Regions from separate parts of the Kocuria atrinae genome, predicted to be linked through region 3. Evidence: predicted binding sites of a transcription regulator. Region 3 holds the regulator's gene; each other region holds the start of a gene.
The links. The regulator HrcA, encoded in region 3, represses chaperone genes, less so after heat shock. The targets are predictions, from matches to a motif close to TTNGCACTCGNNNNNNNCGAGTGCNAA.
Positions count from the first base shown of each region.

Region 1: the regulator HrcA is predicted to act here: its motif matches at 2,724-2,750, upstream of groES (co-chaperone GroES).
Region 2: the regulator HrcA is predicted to act here: its motif matches at 2,501-2,527, upstream of groL (chaperonin GroEL).

Region 1 covers NZ_BAAAQA010000003.1:191,560-197,573, forward strand. Annotated here, with positions in the region: gene ABD283_RS02765 (iron chelate uptake ABC transporter family permease subunit) at 1-433, opposite strand, end outside; gene ABD283_RS02770 (ABC transporter permease) at 433-1,548, opposite strand; gene ABD283_RS02775 (siderophore ABC transporter substrate-binding protein) at 1,545-2,510, opposite strand; gene groES (co-chaperone GroES) at 2,929-3,225, shown strand; gene groL (chaperonin GroEL) at 3,334-4,932, shown strand; gene ABD283_RS02790 (acyltransferase family protein) at 5,093-6,014, shown strand, end outside.
Region 2 covers NZ_BAAAQA010000026.1:45,619-51,632, forward strand. Annotated here, with positions in the region: gene ABD283_RS12010 (MgtC/SapB family protein) at 1-611, opposite strand, end outside; gene groL (chaperonin GroEL) at 710-2,341, opposite strand; gene ABD283_RS12020 (hypothetical protein) at 2,623-3,318, opposite strand; gene ABD283_RS12025 (DUF3263 domain-containing protein) at 3,411-3,635, opposite strand; gene ABD283_RS12030 (uracil-DNA glycosylase) at 3,701-4,384, shown strand; gene ABD283_RS12035 (siderophore-interacting protein) at 4,404-5,258, shown strand; gene ABD283_RS12040 (threonine/serine exporter family protein) at 5,309-6,014, opposite strand, start outside.
Region 3 covers NZ_BAAAQA010000015.1:187,366-193,379, forward strand. Annotated here, with positions in the region: gene hemW (radical SAM family heme chaperone HemW) at 1-435, shown strand, start outside; gene ABD283_RS07405 (DUF4870 domain-containing protein) at 548-1,000, opposite strand; gene ABD283_RS07410 (DUF3097 domain-containing protein) at 1,124-1,993, opposite strand; gene hrcA (heat-inducible transcriptional repressor HrcA) at 2,167-3,180, shown strand; gene dnaJ (molecular chaperone DnaJ) at 3,254-4,396, shown strand; gene ABD283_RS07425 (16S rRNA (uracil(1498)-N(3))-methyltransferase) at 4,393-5,154, shown strand; gene ABD283_RS07430 (GerMN domain-containing protein) at 5,240-6,014, opposite strand, start outside.

The sequences.
Region 1 (6,014 bases), on a different contig from region 3:
ACCGATACATGATGGCTGCGAAAAGGACCATGAGCCCCAGTTCCAGCAAGAACAGGGGATAGGTCCCCAGCTGGGTACGACCCACGGTGCCGATCACGAAGATCAACACGGTCTGAATCAACATGAACAAGGAATCGAAGCCCATGATGGAGGGCGTCAAAATCCTGTTGGACGTGACCGTCTGGAACAGCACGGTGGAGACGCCCACGCAGAAGGCGACCAGGACCATGGTGAAGACACGGTTGGCGCGGCGGGGGAGCACGTAGGCAGCGTTCGCATCCAGGCCGAGGAACAGGTACAGGCCGATGCACGCGAGTGCCAAGGCACCGACGAGGGCGGTGACCACGGCGGGTGAGACGGAGCGCACGACAAAGCGTTTGCGCTTCTGCTGGATGGCATTGGGCATCGGCAGAGCGGAGGATTTGGGGGTCATCAGGAACGAGCTCGCTTCCGCAGCAGCATGGCCAAGAAGATCGCGGCACCGACAACGGCCACCACGGTTCCCACGGGAATCTCGAACGGGTAGCGGATCACACGGCCCACGATGTCGCACACGAGCACGAAGCCCGCGCCGAAGACGCCGACCCAGGGAACCGACCGGCGCATGTTGTCACCGATCATGAGCGAGACAATATTGGGAACCACCAGGCCCAGGAACGGGATGGAGCCGATGGTCACAACCACCACGGCGGAAATCAGCGCCACGATGGTCATGCCCAGGGCCATGATGCGCTTGTAGTTCACGCCCAGGGTCGTGGAGACGTCCTGGCCCATCCCGGCGACAGTGAAGCGATCCGCCGCGATGTAGCCGATCAGCGTCAGCGCGGCCACGAGCCAGAGCAGTTCGTAGCGGCCCTTGATGACTCCGGAGAAGTCACCGATCATCCACGTGTTGAGCGTCTGCAGCAGGTTGAACCGGTAGGCGAAGAACGTGGTGATCGCGGCGATCACGTTGCCGAGCATGATGCCGACCAATGGGACCAGCAGCGCGTTGCGCAGGGGAATCTTCTGCAACACGGCAAGGAACAGTGCGGTGCCGCCCACGGCGAAGACCGCCGCAACGCCCATCTTCCCGAGCAGCGGTGCGCTCGGAACCAGGACGGTAACGGTCAACAGGCCAAGGGAGGCAGATTCCACGGTGCCGACCGTGGACGGTTCCACGAATTTATTGCGCGCCATCTGCTGCATGATCAGACCGGCCACAGCCATGGCCATGCCCGCGAGGACCACGGAGATGGTGCGGGGGAAACGTGAAACAGAGAGGAGGTGGAAGGACTCTTGGAGTCCAGCGGTGTCCCCGCCGGCCACCTGACGCATCAGTGTGGCCGGCGTGACGTCCGCAACGCCCACGAACGTTGAGATCACTGCCAGGATGAACACCGCGAAAACGGCGATCACCAGGGCACCGTTGGAACGCAGCAGTCGCCTGAAGGGTCCGGGCCTTCCGGCCTGGTCCGGGCGGTTACTTGCTCCGGGGTTTACAGCGGATTGAGGTTCGGGAGCCGAACCACCGCCGGTGTTCTCAGGTGCGCGAGCGATGGTGCTCACTTCAAGCTGTCCTGAACTTCAGTAATCATCTCGGGGAAGTTGTTCAGGCCGGGGCCCACGATGTACCAGGAGGAGGGATCCAGGTAGGTGATCTGGTCTTCCTTGGCGGCGGTGGTCTGGTTGACCAGGTCGTTGTCCAGGACCTGCTGCGCGGCCTGGCCGGACTCGCCCTGGCCCACGGCCACGTCGCGGTCGATCACGAACAAGCGGTCCGGGTTGGCCTCGGAGATGGCTTCGAAAGACAGGGACTCACCGTGGCTTCCCTCGGACTGCACGTCACCGGCGGGCTCGATTCCCAAGGTGTCGAAAATGATGTTGCCGAAACGCGAGCCGGGGCCGTAGGCGTTGACTTCACCGGCGTTGGTCATCAGGAACATTCCGGAACCGGCGTCAGCGGCCGCTTCCTTGGTGTCAGAGATCTGCTGGTCGACCTCCGAGAGCTTGTCCTCGACCTCGGATTCCTTACCCAAGATCTGACCAATGGTCTCCGACTGTTTCTTGAAGGAGTCGACCGGATCCTTCTGATCCATGGTCAGGTCAATGGTGGGGGCGATCTCAGAGAACTGGTCATAGAAGTCTGCGGTGCGCCCGGAAATGATGATCAGATCCGGGTTAGCGGCCGAGATGGCCTCCATGTCCGGTTCCTTCATGCCGCCGGCATTGACGTACTTCTCGTCCTGGTACTTCTCGAAATCGTCCGGCAGGGACGCGGGCTTGGGCAGGCCGTCAACCTCTTCACCCAGGGCCTCGAAGCTGTCGATGACACCCAGGTCCATAGAAATCACGGTCTCGGGGTTCTTAGGAACCTCGGTGGTGCCCTGAACGTGTTCCACGCTCACGGTTTCGTTCGAGGCGCTTTCTTCGGAGGATGAGTCGCCGGAGGCCTCAGTGGAGCAACCAGTGAGAGCGAGCAGGCCGCCTGCGGTGAGCAGTGCCATGGCCTTGGGGCTGATGCGGTTCATGTCGTTCCTCAAGTATTCAGGGAAGTTGCGGGTCGTGCGGCCGCGCAAACCCGGAACAATGCCGGAGAGGGTATGACGGCGCCGTCGTGCCCCAACCTGCGATTGCATCGTCTTAGGTTTGCCTTACCTGACAAACTATCGGGCGGAAACGCATGTGCGCAAGCTAATAGCGAAGGTATTTCTGACCTAATTTTTTCACCGCCCAGTGAACGCTTGGCACTCGTCTTGACCGACTGCCAGCCCAACCCTAGAGTGACTATTAGCACTCTCCGGGTGAGGGTGCTAAGGGCCAGGCGCTCAATCGGCACCGCGACGACGGTTGGCACGCCAACTGGCTCGTAGCGCATCCACGGTCATGGGACCCCATGAACCACCGTGGGCGCTCACCGTCTCATACGCCTAAAGAAAGGGAGAGATCGTGTCGGTCTCCATCAAGCCCCTCGAGGACCGCATTGTGGTCCAGCCGCTGGCCGCCGAGCAGACCACTGCTTCCGGTCTGGTCATCCCCGATACCGCCAAGGAGAAGCCCCAGGAGGGCACCGTCCTGGCTGTGGGTCCGGGCCGCGTTGACGACAAGGGCAACCGCATCCCCGTGGACGTCAAGGAAGGTGACCTGGTCATCTTCTCCAAGTACGGCGGAACCGAGGTCAAGTACAACGGCGAAGAGTACCTCGTGCTCCCGGCACGTGACGTGCTGGCTGTCATCGAGAAGTAAGTCTTCCAATACCTTTCTGCGCGGTGCCCGCTGCGCCTACTCGTGAGTGGGTGGCGCACGGGTACCGCGTTTTTCACCCTTAGTCTTCTCGCCCGATAAGGAGCACACATGCCCAAGCAGTTGGCGTTCAACGACGCCGCTCGCAAAGCCCTTGAGGCCGGTGTCAACCGGCTTGCCGATACCGTCAAGGTCACCCTCGGCCCGCGTGGGCGCAACGTTGTCCTGGACAAGAAGTGGGGCGCCCCCACGATCACCAACGACGGCGTCACGATTGCTCGTGAAGTAGAGCTCGAGGATCCGTACGAGAACCTCGGCGCTCAGCTGGCCAAGGAAGTTGCCACCAAGACCAACGATGTTGCCGGTGACGGCACCACCACTGCGACCGTGCTGGCTCAGGCCCTGGTCAAGGAAGGTCTGCGCAATGTGGCCGCCGGTGCGGCACCCAGTGAGATCAAGCGTGGAATCGAAGCAGCCGTTGAGGCCGTTTCCCAGCGTCTGCTGGACAATGCACGCCCGGTCGAGGGTCAGGACGTGGCCCACGTGGCCGCGATTTCTGCTCAGTCCCCGGAGATCGGTGAGCTGATTGCTCGCGCGTTCGAGACCGTGGGAACCGACGGCGTCATCACCATCGAAGACGGCTCCTCCACCGAGGTCGAGCTGGACGTGACCGAGGGTATGCAGTTCGACAAGGGCTACCTCTCGCCGTCCTTCATCACCGACCAGGAGCGCCAGGAAGCCGTCCTCGAAGACAGCTTGATCCTGCTCTACCAGGGCAAGATCTCCTCCGTGCAGGACCTCATGCCGGTGCTGGAGAAGGTGCTGCAGGCCAAGAAGCCGCTGACGATCATCGCGGAGGACGTGGAGGGCGAGGCCCTGTCCACCCTGGTGGTCAACAAGCTGCGCGGCACCCTGGATGTCGTCGCCCTGAAGGCACCCGGTTTCGGTGACCGCCGCAAGGCGATCATGCAGGACCTGGCCGTGCTGACCAACGGCACCGTGATCACTCCCGAGTTGGGCATCTCGCTGGACAGCGTGGACCTGACCCAGTTGGGCACCGCGCGTCGAGTGACGGTCACTAAGGGCCTCACGACCGTGGTCGACGGCGGCGGCTCGGCAGAGCAGATGGCCGACCGCGTAGCTGAGATCAAGGCCGAGGTTGAGCGCACCGATTCCGAGTGGGATCGCGAAAAGCTCCAGGAACGGCTTGCTCGCTTGGCCGGCGGCATTTCCGTGATCAAGGTTGGCGCTGCCACCGAGGTCGAGCAGAAGGAACGCAAGCACCGCATCGAGGACGCCGTTTCCTCCACCCGGGCCGCTCTCGAAGAGGGCATCGTGGCCGGTGGCGGTTCCGCACTGGTTCACGCGTCCAAGGCGCTCGACGGCGCCGAGCTCGGTCTCGAGGGCGACGCCGCCACCGCCGTGGGTATCGTTCGCCGCGCATTGGTTCAGCCCCTGCGCTGGATCGCCGAAAACGCTGGACAGGATGGCTACGTGGTGGCCTCCCGTGTCGCGGACCTCGAACCGGGCCACGGCTACAACGCTGTGACCGACGAGTACGAGAACCTGGTCTCGGCCGGCATCATCGACCCGGTCAAGGTCACCCGTTCCGCTCTGCAGAACGCGGCATCCATTGCCGCCCTGGTGCTCACCACCGAAACCCTGGTGGCCGAGAAGAAGAACGAGGATGAGGACCAGCACCAGCACTGACCTGCTGTGATGAAGTCCACGCTGACCGGCGGCTCGCCCCACATCACGGGGTGGGCCGCCGGTTTTTCTGTGCTTCCACCCGGAACCTGTCACCACAAGCGGTGACGACTCACGGGGTACCGATTCCGCGCGGTCACGCGCGAGGGTTAAGGTGGCAACCATGCCCGAAACCACTGCCACTCGGTCGAACGCGACCGACGTCCGACCCGACGTCGTCTCGCGCTACTCCGGTTTCCGAAAAGAAGTCCAGGGCCTGCGCGCCGTAGCGGTGTTGCTCGTGGTGATTTACCACGTGTTCCTGGGGCGGGTTTCGGGCGGTGTGGACATCTTCTTGCTGATTTCCGCGTTCTTCATGACGCTCTCCTTTGTCCGCAAGATCGAGAGCGGGCGTCCGCTGGCCATCGGCCGGTACTGGCTGCACACGTTCAAGCGGCTTCTCCCACTGGCCACCGTGGTGATCCTGGTGACCATCGGGCTGCTCACGGAGTTCCCCGAGTCATCGATCGCGCAGTTCCGCTGGGAAGCGCTGGCCTCCGTGTTCTACGTGGAGAACTGGGCGCTCGCGGCGGCGTCGGTGGATTATTACGCGGCAGACCATTCCACAGCCTCGCCCTTCCAACACTTCTGGTCGCTGTCGGTGCAGGGTCAGGTCTTCCTGTTGTGGCCGTTGATCTTCGGGTTCGCTTGGCTGGTTCGACGCCGCACGCGCATCAGTTCCGTGCCGATTCTGGCCGTGTGCTTCGCGCTGATTTTTGTCGCGTCCATGACGTATTCGGTGATCACCACCGAAACGCAGCAGGCCTTCGCCTACTTCGATACGCGCGCCCGATTGTGGGAGTTCGCGCTGGGCTCGTTGATCGCCTTGGCAATTCCCTACCTCAACCCGCCGCGTGTCATCCGCATCATCCTTGGCTGGGTCGGCATTGTGAGCATGGTGTTGGTGGGGGTCCTGGTGGACGTCCAGGGCGCATTCCCGGGGTGGATCGCGCTGTGGCCCCTCCTGTCCGCGGCCGCAATCATCGTGGCCGGTAACACCGAGTCCCCGTTCGGGTTTGACCGGTTCTTGTCCTGGTGGCCGACGG
Region 2 (6,014 bases), on a different contig from region 3:
GGTCCGGAACTCGTATACACCCGGTCCGTGCGCAGTACCGTGACCGCTAGGTCCAACTCCGTTGCCATGGTCAGCACGGAGCGCAGCACTCCCTTACCATCCTCGTAACGGAGTTCGATGGTCCGTCGGCCCGGGAACCGAAGCAGATACGCCGAGACGGGTTTGAGCACCAACGAGACGAAGAGTTGGATCAGAGTGCCGAGGACCGCCAAGGCAAAGAGCCCGGCCCCGCAGGCCATGCCCACGGCGGCAGCCACCCACACACTCGCTGCCGTGGTCAGTCCGTGGACCACGTCCTTGTGCAAGAAGATGACCCCCGCACCCAGGAAGCCGATTCCCGTGACGACCTGCGCGGCAATGCGCGAGGGGTCCCCCGGTCCCTGTTCGATTCCGGGAAGTGCGTGGAAACCGTAGGCCGAAACCAGCGTGAAAATAGCGGAACCGGTGCCCACCAACGCATGGGTGCGGACTCCCGCGGATTTTCGCCTCAGCTGCCGCTCCACTCCCACCACGGTGCACAGTCCGAACGCAAGGAGCACCGCGGTGGCCTGAGCCCAGACCTGCTCGTCCAATTCCCACACGGTACGCCTCCCCTGGTTACGTCCGATCATAAGCGCACGACAGAGCCCCCGGGACGCAGCTGAACTGCGCTCCGGGGGCTCTGTCACGGCTGGACCGTGATGCGGTCAAGCGTGCCCTAAGGCACTGCTTACATCATGCCGCCCATGCCACCCATGGGATCCGCGCCGGCACCGGCGGGAGCCTCGGGCTCGGGCTTGTCGGCCACGACGGCCTCGGTGGTGAGGAACAGACCGGCAATGGAGGCCGCGTTCTGCAGAGCAGAGCGGGTCACCTTGACCGGGTCGTTGATGCCCGCAGCCATCAGGTCGGTGTACTCGCCAGTGGCGGCGTTGAGACCGTGACCGGTCTCCAGTCCGCGCACCTTGTCCACGACCACGCCGGGCTCCATGCCGGCGTTAGCAGCAATCTGCTTGAGCGGTGCGTCGATGGCGACCTTGACGATGTTGGCACCGGTTGCCTCGTCACCGGTCAGCTGCAGCTTGTCGAAGGCCTTCTGACCGGCCTGGATCAGTGCAACGCCACCACCGGCCACGATGCCCTCTTCCACGGCGGCCTTGGCGTTACGCACAGCATCTTCGATGCGGTGCTTACGTTCCTTGAGCTCCACCTCGGTTGCGGCACCGGCCTTGAGCACTGCCACACCGCCGGCCAGCTTGGCCAGACGCTCCTGCAGCTTCTCGCGGTCGTAGTCGGAGTCGGAGTTGGCGATCTCCGCGCGGATCTGAGCCACGCGGCCCTCGATCTCGTCCTGGGTGCCAGCGCCGTCGACGATGGTGGTCTCGTCCTTGGTGACGACCACCTTGCGGGCGGTGCCCAGCAGGTCCAGGGTTGCGGATTCCAGGGACAGGCCGACCTCTTCGGTGATGACCTGACCACCGGTGAGGATGGCAATGTCTGCCAGCTGAGCCTTACGACGGTCACCGAAACCGGGAGCCTTGACGGCAACGGACTTCACGGCACCGCGCATTTTGTTCAGCACGAGCATGGCCAGGGCCTCGCCCTCGACGTCCTCGGCGATGATCAGCAGCGGCTTGGAAGCCTGCATGACCTTCTCCAGAACGGGGACCAGGTCCTTCACATTGGAGATCTTGGAGTTGACGATCAGGATGTAGGGATCCTCGAGGACCGCTTCCTGACGGTCTGCGTCGGTCACGAAGTAACCGGACAGGTAACCCTTGTCGAAGCGCATGCCCTCGGTGAGCTCGAGGTCCAGGCCGAAGGTGTTGGACTCCTCGACCGTGATGACGCCTTCCTTGCCGACCTTCTCCATCGCAGCGGCGATGAGCTTGCCGATCTCGGGGTCAGCGGCGGAGATCGAAGCGGTTGCAGCGATCTCTTCCTCGGTCTCGATCTCCTTGGCCGAGGACAGCAGTTCCTCGGTCACGGCGGCAACGGCCTTTTCGATGCCGCGCTTGAGCGACAACGGATCGGCACCGGCGGCAACGTTGCGCAGGCCTTCCTTGACCAGGGCCTGTGCAAGCACGGTGGCCGTGGTGGTGCCGTCACCGGCGATATCGTCGGTCTTCTTGGCAACTTCCTTGACGAGCTCCGCGCCGATCTTCTCGTACGGATCTTCGAGCTCGATTTCCTTGGCGATCGACACACCATCGTTGGTGATGGTGGGAGCGCCCCAGGCCTTCTCCAGAACAACGTTGCGTCCGCGCGGGCCAAGGGTCACCTTGACGGCGTCGGCCAGGGTGTTCAGGCCCCGTTCGAGTCCGCGGCGTGCCTCTTCGTCAAAAGCGATCATCTTTGCCATGTGTTGCGTCCCTCCTGGACGGTTGACAAACAAATCTATTCATCACGATGCCCGCGACGGACGATGGCTCGCGCGGATCCTCACCCGCGTGAAACGCACCTCACCGTGATGGATGGTTTTCACTCGAATCATGTGAGTGGGCTTCGCCCGGACCCGGGTTTAGCAGTCCACTCAGTTGAGTGCTAAGTCAATACTGGCACTCGACCGCGGAGAGTGCAAACACCTTGAGTGACGCAAACTCAGGTTTCATCCGAGGCTGAAACCTCGAACGTGTCCACCGTTCAGCGACCCGGACTCGGAGCAGCGGCAGCCTCCGTGTCTGGCGATGCGCCAGCGGCTTCTGCCGTGACATCGGTGGCGCCCGCGTCATTGACCGCGCCTTCTTGTTCTTGGGCGGCCGGTTCACCGGGCTCGACGTCGGCCGCACCGGCGCCCGGCACGGCGGGATCACCGGCCGGTGCTTCCTCAACCCCCGGCGCCGCGGGCGGCTCTGCGGGGGCCTCGGGAGCGGGGTTGGCCGGTGCCTCGGGCGCGGGCTGCGCCGGCGGGGCGGGAGCCTCCGGAGCAGCGGGTGCGCCCGGATCTTGGGGCGCGGCCGGATCCGCAGGCGCTTCGGGAGCTGCCGGGTCCTGACCGGGTACGCCACCGTCACCGGGGACGGCAGGCACTGCGGGTGACGCTGGGGCCGCAGGTGCCTCAGAGGGGCTCTCGGAGGTTTCGGAAGGACTGGGTTCCGAGGTGCTCGTGGTGATATTGCCCGAGGGCGTGGGCGTGTTCTCGACCGCGTCCTGCGCGGTGCGTGGGGCATTCACGAATGCGATGGCCCCGACCGTCAGCGCCAGGACACCCGCTCCGATGATCGCGAGAAATCCCTTGCGAGAACCGGTACGCGCCTGAGGGTTATGACCTCGGTGGGCACCTTGACGGGTTCCGTCCTCGGGAACGTCGTCGAATTCGTCGCGGGGGTATTCACTCATAGTCCATACTTCCGGTCAGCCTGGGTTTGCCTCTACTATCCCATGTGCCCGGTGCGTTCTCCTACCCGCCGCCGTGGCAGGGCAAGGCTCAATCAGCGCAGCCGCGCCCGGCGCAAACGGGAGATGAGCATGGGAGCGAACCGAGCGGCGTCGTCGCGGTCGATCAACGCGTTGAGCCGCTGGTAGTAATGGACCGGGCTCAGCCCCAGGCGCTGGCGAATCGCAGATTCCTTGGCCCCTCGATACTTCCAGTGTTCGGATTCCAGCTGCAGGATGGCCTTGTCGAGGGAATCGAGCCCGTCGTTTGATTCAGCCATGACAGCCACCATAACCGGTAATCTCGTAGCGTTATTCGTACCCGCTATTGAATGGAGACCAGTTCATGGCCGAGCCTCGTCCTCTGAACGAGATCATGAGCGATGACTGGGCGCGGGCACTCGAACCCGTGGAGCCGGCCATCCGCACGATGGGCGAATTTCTGCGCACGGAGCATGCCGCCGGCCACCGCACCTTCCCGGCGGGCGAGAACATCTTTCGGGCTTTCCAGGAGCCCATGTCCGAGGTCAAGGTATTGATTGTCGGCCAAGACCCCTACCCCACGCCGGGCCATGCCATGGGCCTGTCCTTCTCGGTGCAACCGCAGGTTCGTCCGATCCCACGCTCCCTGCAGAACATCTACAAGGAACTGCAATCAGATCTGGGGATCACTCCGCCCGAACACGGTGACTTGTCATCGTGGTCCGAACAGGGCGTCATGTTATTGAACAGGGCCTTGTCCGTCCGCGAGGGTTCGTCGGCATCGCACCGCGGCAAAGGCTGGGAGGCGATCACAGAGTGCGCAATCAAGGCGCTCGCTCAGCGAGGCACTCCCCTGGTCGGAATTCTGTGGGGTCGTGATGCCCGGGACACCAAGCCGTGGTTGGGCGGGGCACCCACGGTGGAATCCGTGCATCCTTCGCCGCTGTCCGCGTCTCGGGGGTTTTTCGGCTCGAAGCCTTTCTCCCGCACGAATGCATTGCTCGAGGAGCAAGGCGCCCAACCCGTCAACTGGACGCTCCCGGCTTAGGAGCACCTAAGCTTGGGGCATGAACAAGACCGCTGCCCGGAAACCTCGCAAACCTCAGCTCAACCTCGAGGTGGTTGAACGCAGAGAGCTGTCCCCGGGCATGGTTCGCGTGGTGTGCAGCATCCTCAATCACGAGGATTACCAGGACATTGCCCCGCCCGAAAAGTACGTCAAGCTGGTCTTTTTCTCGGACGGCACGTTGTCGGAGACACCCGCCGGCGAGTTCCCGGATTATTGGTCGGTCCGTGAAACGGCCGCTGTCGAGGACCTCCCCGTCACCCGCCACATGACACTGCGCCGGTACGACGCCGCCGCGGGCACCTTGTGGATCGACGTCGCCCTGCACGGCACCGAGGGGCACGCGGGCCCGTGGGCCGCCACCGCCAAGGCCGGCGATCACTTCGTAGCCGTGGGCCCCGGCGGCAAATGGGAACCGGATCCGAAAGCGTCCTGGACGCTACTGGCCGGCGACGAAGCGGCCATCCCCGCAGTGCTGGCCAATGTGGAGGCACTACCGGAAAACGCTCGTGGGCTTGCCATCCTCGAAGTGCAGGACCCGGCGCACCAGCACGACCTCAGCGACGTGGCCATTCCCGCGGATCTCGAAATCCGTTGGGTCTACCGATCCAGCCAGCAGCAGGGTGAACGCGCCCTCGTGTCGGCGCTCGGCCAGGCGGAATGGCCCGCCGATCTCACCGGTGTGCAGGTCTTCGTGCACGGTGAACGCGAAGCCATGAAGGAAGCTCGCAAGGAACTCTTCGACCGGCGGAACCTGGAACGCTCCCAGGTGTCCCTGTCCGGCTACTGGGCTGCGGGCCGCAACGAGGATCTCTTCCAGGCGGAGAAGAAACTACCCGTGGGCAAGATCCTCTAGTCCCCGGACCTCTTGTCCCCGGCACCCGGCGGGTTCAGTCTCCGGGTGCCTCAGCGGCGACGGTTACGGCGCAGCGAGAAGATCTTCATGCGCTCCACGAACGGGCGCATCAGATAGTGCCCGAGCACCACGCCGGAAGCCATCATCACGATCGATGCCATGGCGTTGATCAGGCCCGTGAAGCCTTGTCCCGTGGTCTCGGCCTCCACCGTGATCGCATACATCCCTCGGAAAATGGACAGCCCCGGCAGCAGATAGGTCATGGCCGGAATCGCCAAGATTGTCTGCGGGATACGTGAACGCGCCGCTAACAACGCCGCCACGCAACCCGTGGTGGTGGCTCCGAGCGCGGTATCCAACCGAGCGCCCAAACCGTAGTCACCACCGATGTGGAACACCAACAACCCCGCCAGCGCGGCCACTACAGCCGGGAACAAATGTCGAGGCTTGGCCTGCATGGTCACTGCGACCAGCACGGTCGAGATCAGCATGAAGACCGTGTTGGTCAGGGCGTCGGGTGGCGTGAACGATGACTGGGACACGTCGATGGGCGGAACCCCCAGATACCCCGCCAATGCGATACCCAGGGCGATCCCGGCGATGATCCCCAAGAACGCGAATGACGTGGACATGAGGCGACCCATGGCCGTCACGGGGAAACCGTTGATGGCATCCTGCATGGTGGACACCATGCGCGTGGTGGGCAACAACATGATGATGCCGCCCGCGATAACTTTGGGCGGTGACAGGTCCACG
Region 3 (6,014 bases):
GTCTCCAATTGGTCTCGTGCCAATGATGGCCGCAGTGCCGAGCAGAATCGCAGCGCCCACAATATTGCGTATTGGCGCAATCAGGATTGGTGGGGGATCGGCCCGGGGGCGCACTCTCACATGGACGGTGTGCGCTGGTGGAACATCAAGCATCCGTTGCCGTACACGAACAAGATTCGCGGGGGAGTCTCACCGGCCGTGGGCCGGGAAACCTTGGATCAGGACACGCAGTACCTCGAGCACGTCATGCTGGGTATTCGGATCCGGGAGGGCCTGGACGTCTCGAGCCTGCGCCCCGAGGGACGCAACGCCGTAGCCGGTCTTATCGCCGATGGATGGGTCGACGGAAAGGCCGCGATCGCTGGCCGGGTGATCCTGACCGGCCAGGGCCGTCTCATGGCCGACGCCGTCACGCGTCGGCTCCTCGACTGGTGACGTTCCATTAGCCAGAGCTGACTGGGCGAAAAATAGCCGCACGATAAAACCGCCGCGTCCGGAGTCACCGGACGCGGCGGCGTCGTTAATGCTTGTTCGCTCTGTGGACCGATCAGGCCTTGGCGGAGCGCTTGGTCTGCAATGTGTCGTACAAGTGCGTGTTGCCGCGGTACTGGTAGGGCTCACCCTGGTTGACCTTGATGCCCGCGATGACCGATTGAACGGTGAGCACCACCCAGGTCAGGGCAGCAATCAGGGCGAAAATCCACCCGACTGCCGGCAGCAGCGCCAGGGCAATGCTGCCCACAATGATCAGCGTGGGCAGCAATGAGAAGTTCAGGGCTTCACGGGATTCCTGCTTGGTGAACGGGCCGCGGTCGCCCATGACGCGCAGGACCAGGTAACTGGGCAGGGCACCGGCCACACCGCCCAGGTGTGCCAGCGTGGCCCACTGCTTGTCCTGGGTGATATCCAGGGGTTCTGCCTGCGCCGGAATGCTCTCGAAAGCGGGGCCGTCCATGGTGGCCGGCCGGGATCCGGGACGGGCCTGTACTTGATCAACCACTACTTGTCTCTTTCCGGGGCTATGCGCCCGTTGGGCAATGTGTCACTGCGCTGGAAGTATTCGGTCCAGTCTAGGGCGAATACACTGTGTTCGAGCTGAAACCGCGGTGTAATTCGCGACACCTCACCCTTGTGGTGCCGTGAGGAAATCAATGAGTTCCTCGACTCTTCCCAGCAATGACGGTTCCAGGTCAGCATAGGAATCCACGCGCGCCAGAATCGCTTGCCAAGCCCGGCCGATGTCCGCGGGTGTCTTATGGGGCAAACCCAAGGCCTTGGCCATGCCGGTCTTCCAGTCGGTTCCGCGTGGAATCACCGGCCACTCGCTCAACCCCAGCACAGAAGGTTTCACGGATTGCCAGATGTCCACGTAGGGGTGGCCCAGCACAAGCAGGTTGCCCCGGGCTCCGGGGACGCTGAGGGCATCAGCGGCGATTCGCGATTCCTTGGAGCCGGCCACCAGGTGATCGACGAGTACTCCCAATCGTCGTTCGGGCCCCGGGTTGAAGTCCCGGACCGCTGCGGGGAGATCATCGATGCCGTGAAGCGGTTCCACCACAATGCCCTCGACCGCTAAATCATGGCCCCACACCTTGGCGACCAGTTCGGCGTCGTGGAAACCCTCCACCCAGATGCGGGATTCCTTGGCCACGCTCGCCCGGAGACCTTCCACAGCCACTGACCCGGAACGAGTGCGGGCGGGTTTCTTGGGGCCGGTTTTCCGAACGGGTGGGCCAAGCTTGATGGGTTCACCGTCCAGCAGGAAGCCCGGGCCCAGCGGGAACGTCTTGATCTTTCCGTGGCGATCCTCCAGCCCGACCACACGCATGCCACCAATAGTTTCCAGGCTCACAGCAGCACCCACCCAACCGGTCTGGGCATCCTCGAGAACCATGCCCGGTTCCAGAGCAGTGTCGCGCGCGGCGGGAGCGGTGCGGGAGACCATGGGGCTACTCAGATCCTGGGGCCCCCAGTTCCAACCGGGTGCTGTCACGATGCGCTGTCCTCACGTGCGGGATGGGTGATCAGCGGTGAGCGTACCAAATGGCGTGACACCACTGCGCGGGTACACTGAAGGAAATTAGCACTGTCATCCGCTGAGTGCCAGAATGAGGCAGTAACCTGATCCGTGATCAGAGTCCAGCCCACGCCGGGGAGGTGAATCGAGTGAGCCAACCGCGCAGAGCCGAAATCCTGCGAGCGATTGTCGAGGACTACGTCCATTCACGCGAGCCGGTGGGGTCCAAGGCCTTGGTGGAGCGACACCAACTGGGCGTCTCTTCCGCCACCGTTCGCAACGACATGGCGGCCCTGGAGGAAGACGGCTTGATCGTCGCTCCGCACACCAGTTCGGGTCGTATCCCCACGGACAAGGGCTACCGGACCTTCGTGGATCAGATCGCGTCCGTGCGGCCGTTGTCCAGTCCGCAGAAGCGGGCCATACAGTCCTTCCTGGACGGAGCCGACGACCTGGACGACGCCATGGAGCGCACCGTCCGGTTGCTCGCTCAGCTCACCCACCAGGCGGCCGTGATCCAGTACCCGGCTGCCTCCGGAACCACGCTGCGCCACGTGGAACTCGTGGACGTGGGCGGCACCGCTCTGCTGGTGGTGTTCATTCCCACGTCCGGCAGAGTCCTGCAGCGCATCGTGGAAGTCAGCCGAGCCTTACCCGAGCATGAACTGATGGAACTGCGAGCGCGAGTTCTGGCAGCGGTCGTGGGACGGCCGCTACAGGACGTCCCGGCCGGTGCGACCAACCTGGTCCAACAACTGCCCCAGGAGCTGAGTGAGGCCGGAGCGGTAGTGGCCGAAGCACTTGCCTCGCTCGCGGCGTCGTCGGAGGACCACCGGCTGGTCATGGCAGGCACGGCCAACCTGGCGCGCTTCAGCGGTGACTTTGCTCTCAGTATCAGTCCCGTCCTCGAAGCACTTGAGGAACAAGTGGTCATGCTGCGATTGTTGTCAGAGATGCAACAGCATGCTCGTGGTGTGGCCGTGCGCATCGGATCGGACAGTACGGACGATCCGCTCGCGGAAACTTCCGTGGTGGCAACCGGTTACGGCCCAGAATCCGTGTCCAAACTGGGCGTGGTGGGTCCCACCCGTATGGATTACCCCTCCACCATGGCGGCCGTCCGAGCCGTGGCGCGCTATTTGTCCCACACGCTGGGGGAGTAGCTGCGCCCGTTGAGGCGCCGTTCCCCATCCGCGTTGAGAAAAACACACTGACGAAAGAAGAATCGATTCCATCGTGAGCGATCACTACGAAACCCTGGGCGTGACCCGGGATGCCAGCCCGGAAGAGATCAAGCGCGCCTACCGCAAGAAGGCCCGCAAACTCCACCCGGATGTGAATCCCTCCCCGGAGGCGGCCGAAGAATTCAAGCGTGTCTCCCACGCCAATGATGTTCTGGCCGACCCCGAGAAGCGCCGCGTCTATGACGCCACGGGTAACGAGAACGGAACCGACACCGGCTTCGGCGGGGGTTTCCCCGGCTCGGGCTTCGGCTTCGCGGACATTTTCGAAACGTTCTTCCAGGGCGCGGGTACCGCCGGCCAACGTGGCCCCCAGTCGCGTACCCGGCAGGGTCAGGACGCGCTCATCAACGTGCGGATCTCCCTCAAGGACGCCGTGTTCGGCGTGGAGAAGGACATCACCGTGGATACCGCGGTCGTGTGCCCCACCTGTCAGGGTTCGTGCTGCCAGCCCGGCACCAGCCCCACCACGTGTTCCATGTGCCGCGGCTCCGGTCACATGCAGTACCAGAAGCAGTCGATCCTCGGTGTGGTCACCACGCAAGCACCGTGTGCGTCATGTAATGGCTTTGGCACCGTGATCGAGAACCCGTGTCACGAGTGCTACGGCGAGGGCCGCGTGCGGGATCGTCGCCCCCTGACCATCAAGATCCCCGCTGGCATCCAGTCCGGTAACCGCATCCGCCTGTCGGGTCAGGGCGAGGCCGGCACCGCTGGCGGACCCAACGGTGACCTGTACGTGGAGCTGAAGGTCGATCCCGACCCCACCTTCCACCGCGAAGGCGACGATCTGCACGCGCGCATCCGCATTCCCATGACCTCGGCCGGCCTGGGCACCACGGTCCAGCTCGACACGTTCGACGGCGCTCGCGACGTGGACGTTGCTGCGGGCACCCAATCCGGTGCCACCGTGACGCTTGAGGACCTCGGTGTAACCCACCTGCGCGGCAAGGGCCGCGGTGACCTTCAGGTGCACATCGAGGTGGAAACCCCGCAGGATCTCAAGTCCGAGCAGCGTGAGTTGCTCGAGCAGTTGGCCGAACTGCGCGGTGAACGCCGTTCGGATGCGACCACCGTGAACACGCCGTCCTCCGGTGGCTTCTTCTCCCGACTCAAGGATCGGTTCAACGATCTGTGACGGATCCGGTCTTCTTCGCCGATCCCGGTGAGCTGAGCGCCGCAAGCGCCGGTGAGGAATTTATCCTCACCGGCGCTGAGGCGCGCCACGCCGTGACCGTACGCAGGCTGCGGACGGGGGAGACTCTAGATCTGGTGGACGGGGCCGGGACTCGGGCTTCGTGCGAATTCTTGCATGGTGACAAAGACACCATGACCGTGCGGGTGGCTTCCGTGACGCACGAACCCGCACCCGCTACCGAGTTCATTCTGGTTCAGGCGCTGGCAAAGGGAGACCGCGATTTACAGGCGGCCGAAAGCGCGACCGAGCTGGGCGTGGACCGTGTGGTCCCGTGGCAGGCCGAGCGCAGTATTGTGCGGCTCAAGCCCGATCGTGCCGCCAAGACCCTGGCCAAATGGCAGTCCACGATGACGGCAGCGGCCAAACAGTCCCGCCGTGCCCGCTGGCCGGAACTGGGGGAGCACGTCAACTCCAACGGTCTGGCCTCATTGATCCAACGGTCGTCTTCAAGTCGGTGGTTCGTTCTGCACGAGTCCTCAGACTTCTCCTGGGGCGGACTGCCCTCCGGCGAACTGAGCGATTCCGGGTCGATCGGATTGATCGTTGGCCCCGAGGGCGGGATCAGCGAACAGGAACTCGAACGATTCATCGCGGCGGGGGCGCGTCCCCTCAAGCTCGGCCACGAAGTCATGCGTGCCTCCACAGCCGGGCCGGCCGCATTGGCGGCACTCTGTGCTGTAACGGGGCGTTGGGCCTAGCCCCTCGGTCGATCGTTCGATCCGATCCCGCCGGTTCTCAGGGTGCGGTCCACACGGTTGCGCCCCGGGGCGGACGCTGGGCGGTTCAGTCCTCGACCACCGTGACGGGATGATCGTCCTCGATTTTTTGACCATCCTCGTTCGTTCCGGCAACACGGACGGTGTAATCGCCTGCGGGAACGTCCACGGGAATCCTGAACTCCGTGCCCGCCGTAGAGGTCGGAGACCCTGTTTCTTCGGTGACGTCTCCGGATTCCAGAGGATCGTCCTCGCCCCGGGGGATGACTTCCCATCGTGCGGACGCGAAATCCGGTAGCACCCGGCCGAACACCGTCAGGGGTGTGCCGGACTTCGTTCCCGTCTGCGGATCGATCAACCACACCGGTGACGCCAATGACGCATCACGGGCAATGGGTTCGTTAATGTCCACGGAACCGAAAGCTTTGTACTCGGATTGCCCGTCCACCAGGACGCGCACTTCCTTGGCCGTTGCCGCGTCCAGGAGGCCCGCGGTCACGGCGGCAGCGGAGACCGTGTAGACGAGCTGTTGAAGGGCCAACTCAGCGTTCTCGGCAGAAAGCCTGCTCGCGAATGCGGTGGCGGGCAGGTCCACGGTGATAGTGCCGTCGGGAGACACGGACGTACCGACGGACTCGACGCCCGTCCACAGTGACCGATAGTCCTGGTCGAGTGGTTCGAGCGTGGTCATCATGACCACGGCCTCGGCCACGGGGTCAGCGGTGTCGGTAGCACCAGGAGTGCGGAATTCACGGAACAGGTACTCAGACTGGTCACCGGTTCCGGCCCAGTAGACGGGCGTCTGCTCGGTGGCGACCCCCTCGTAGGCGTTGTCCGTGCCC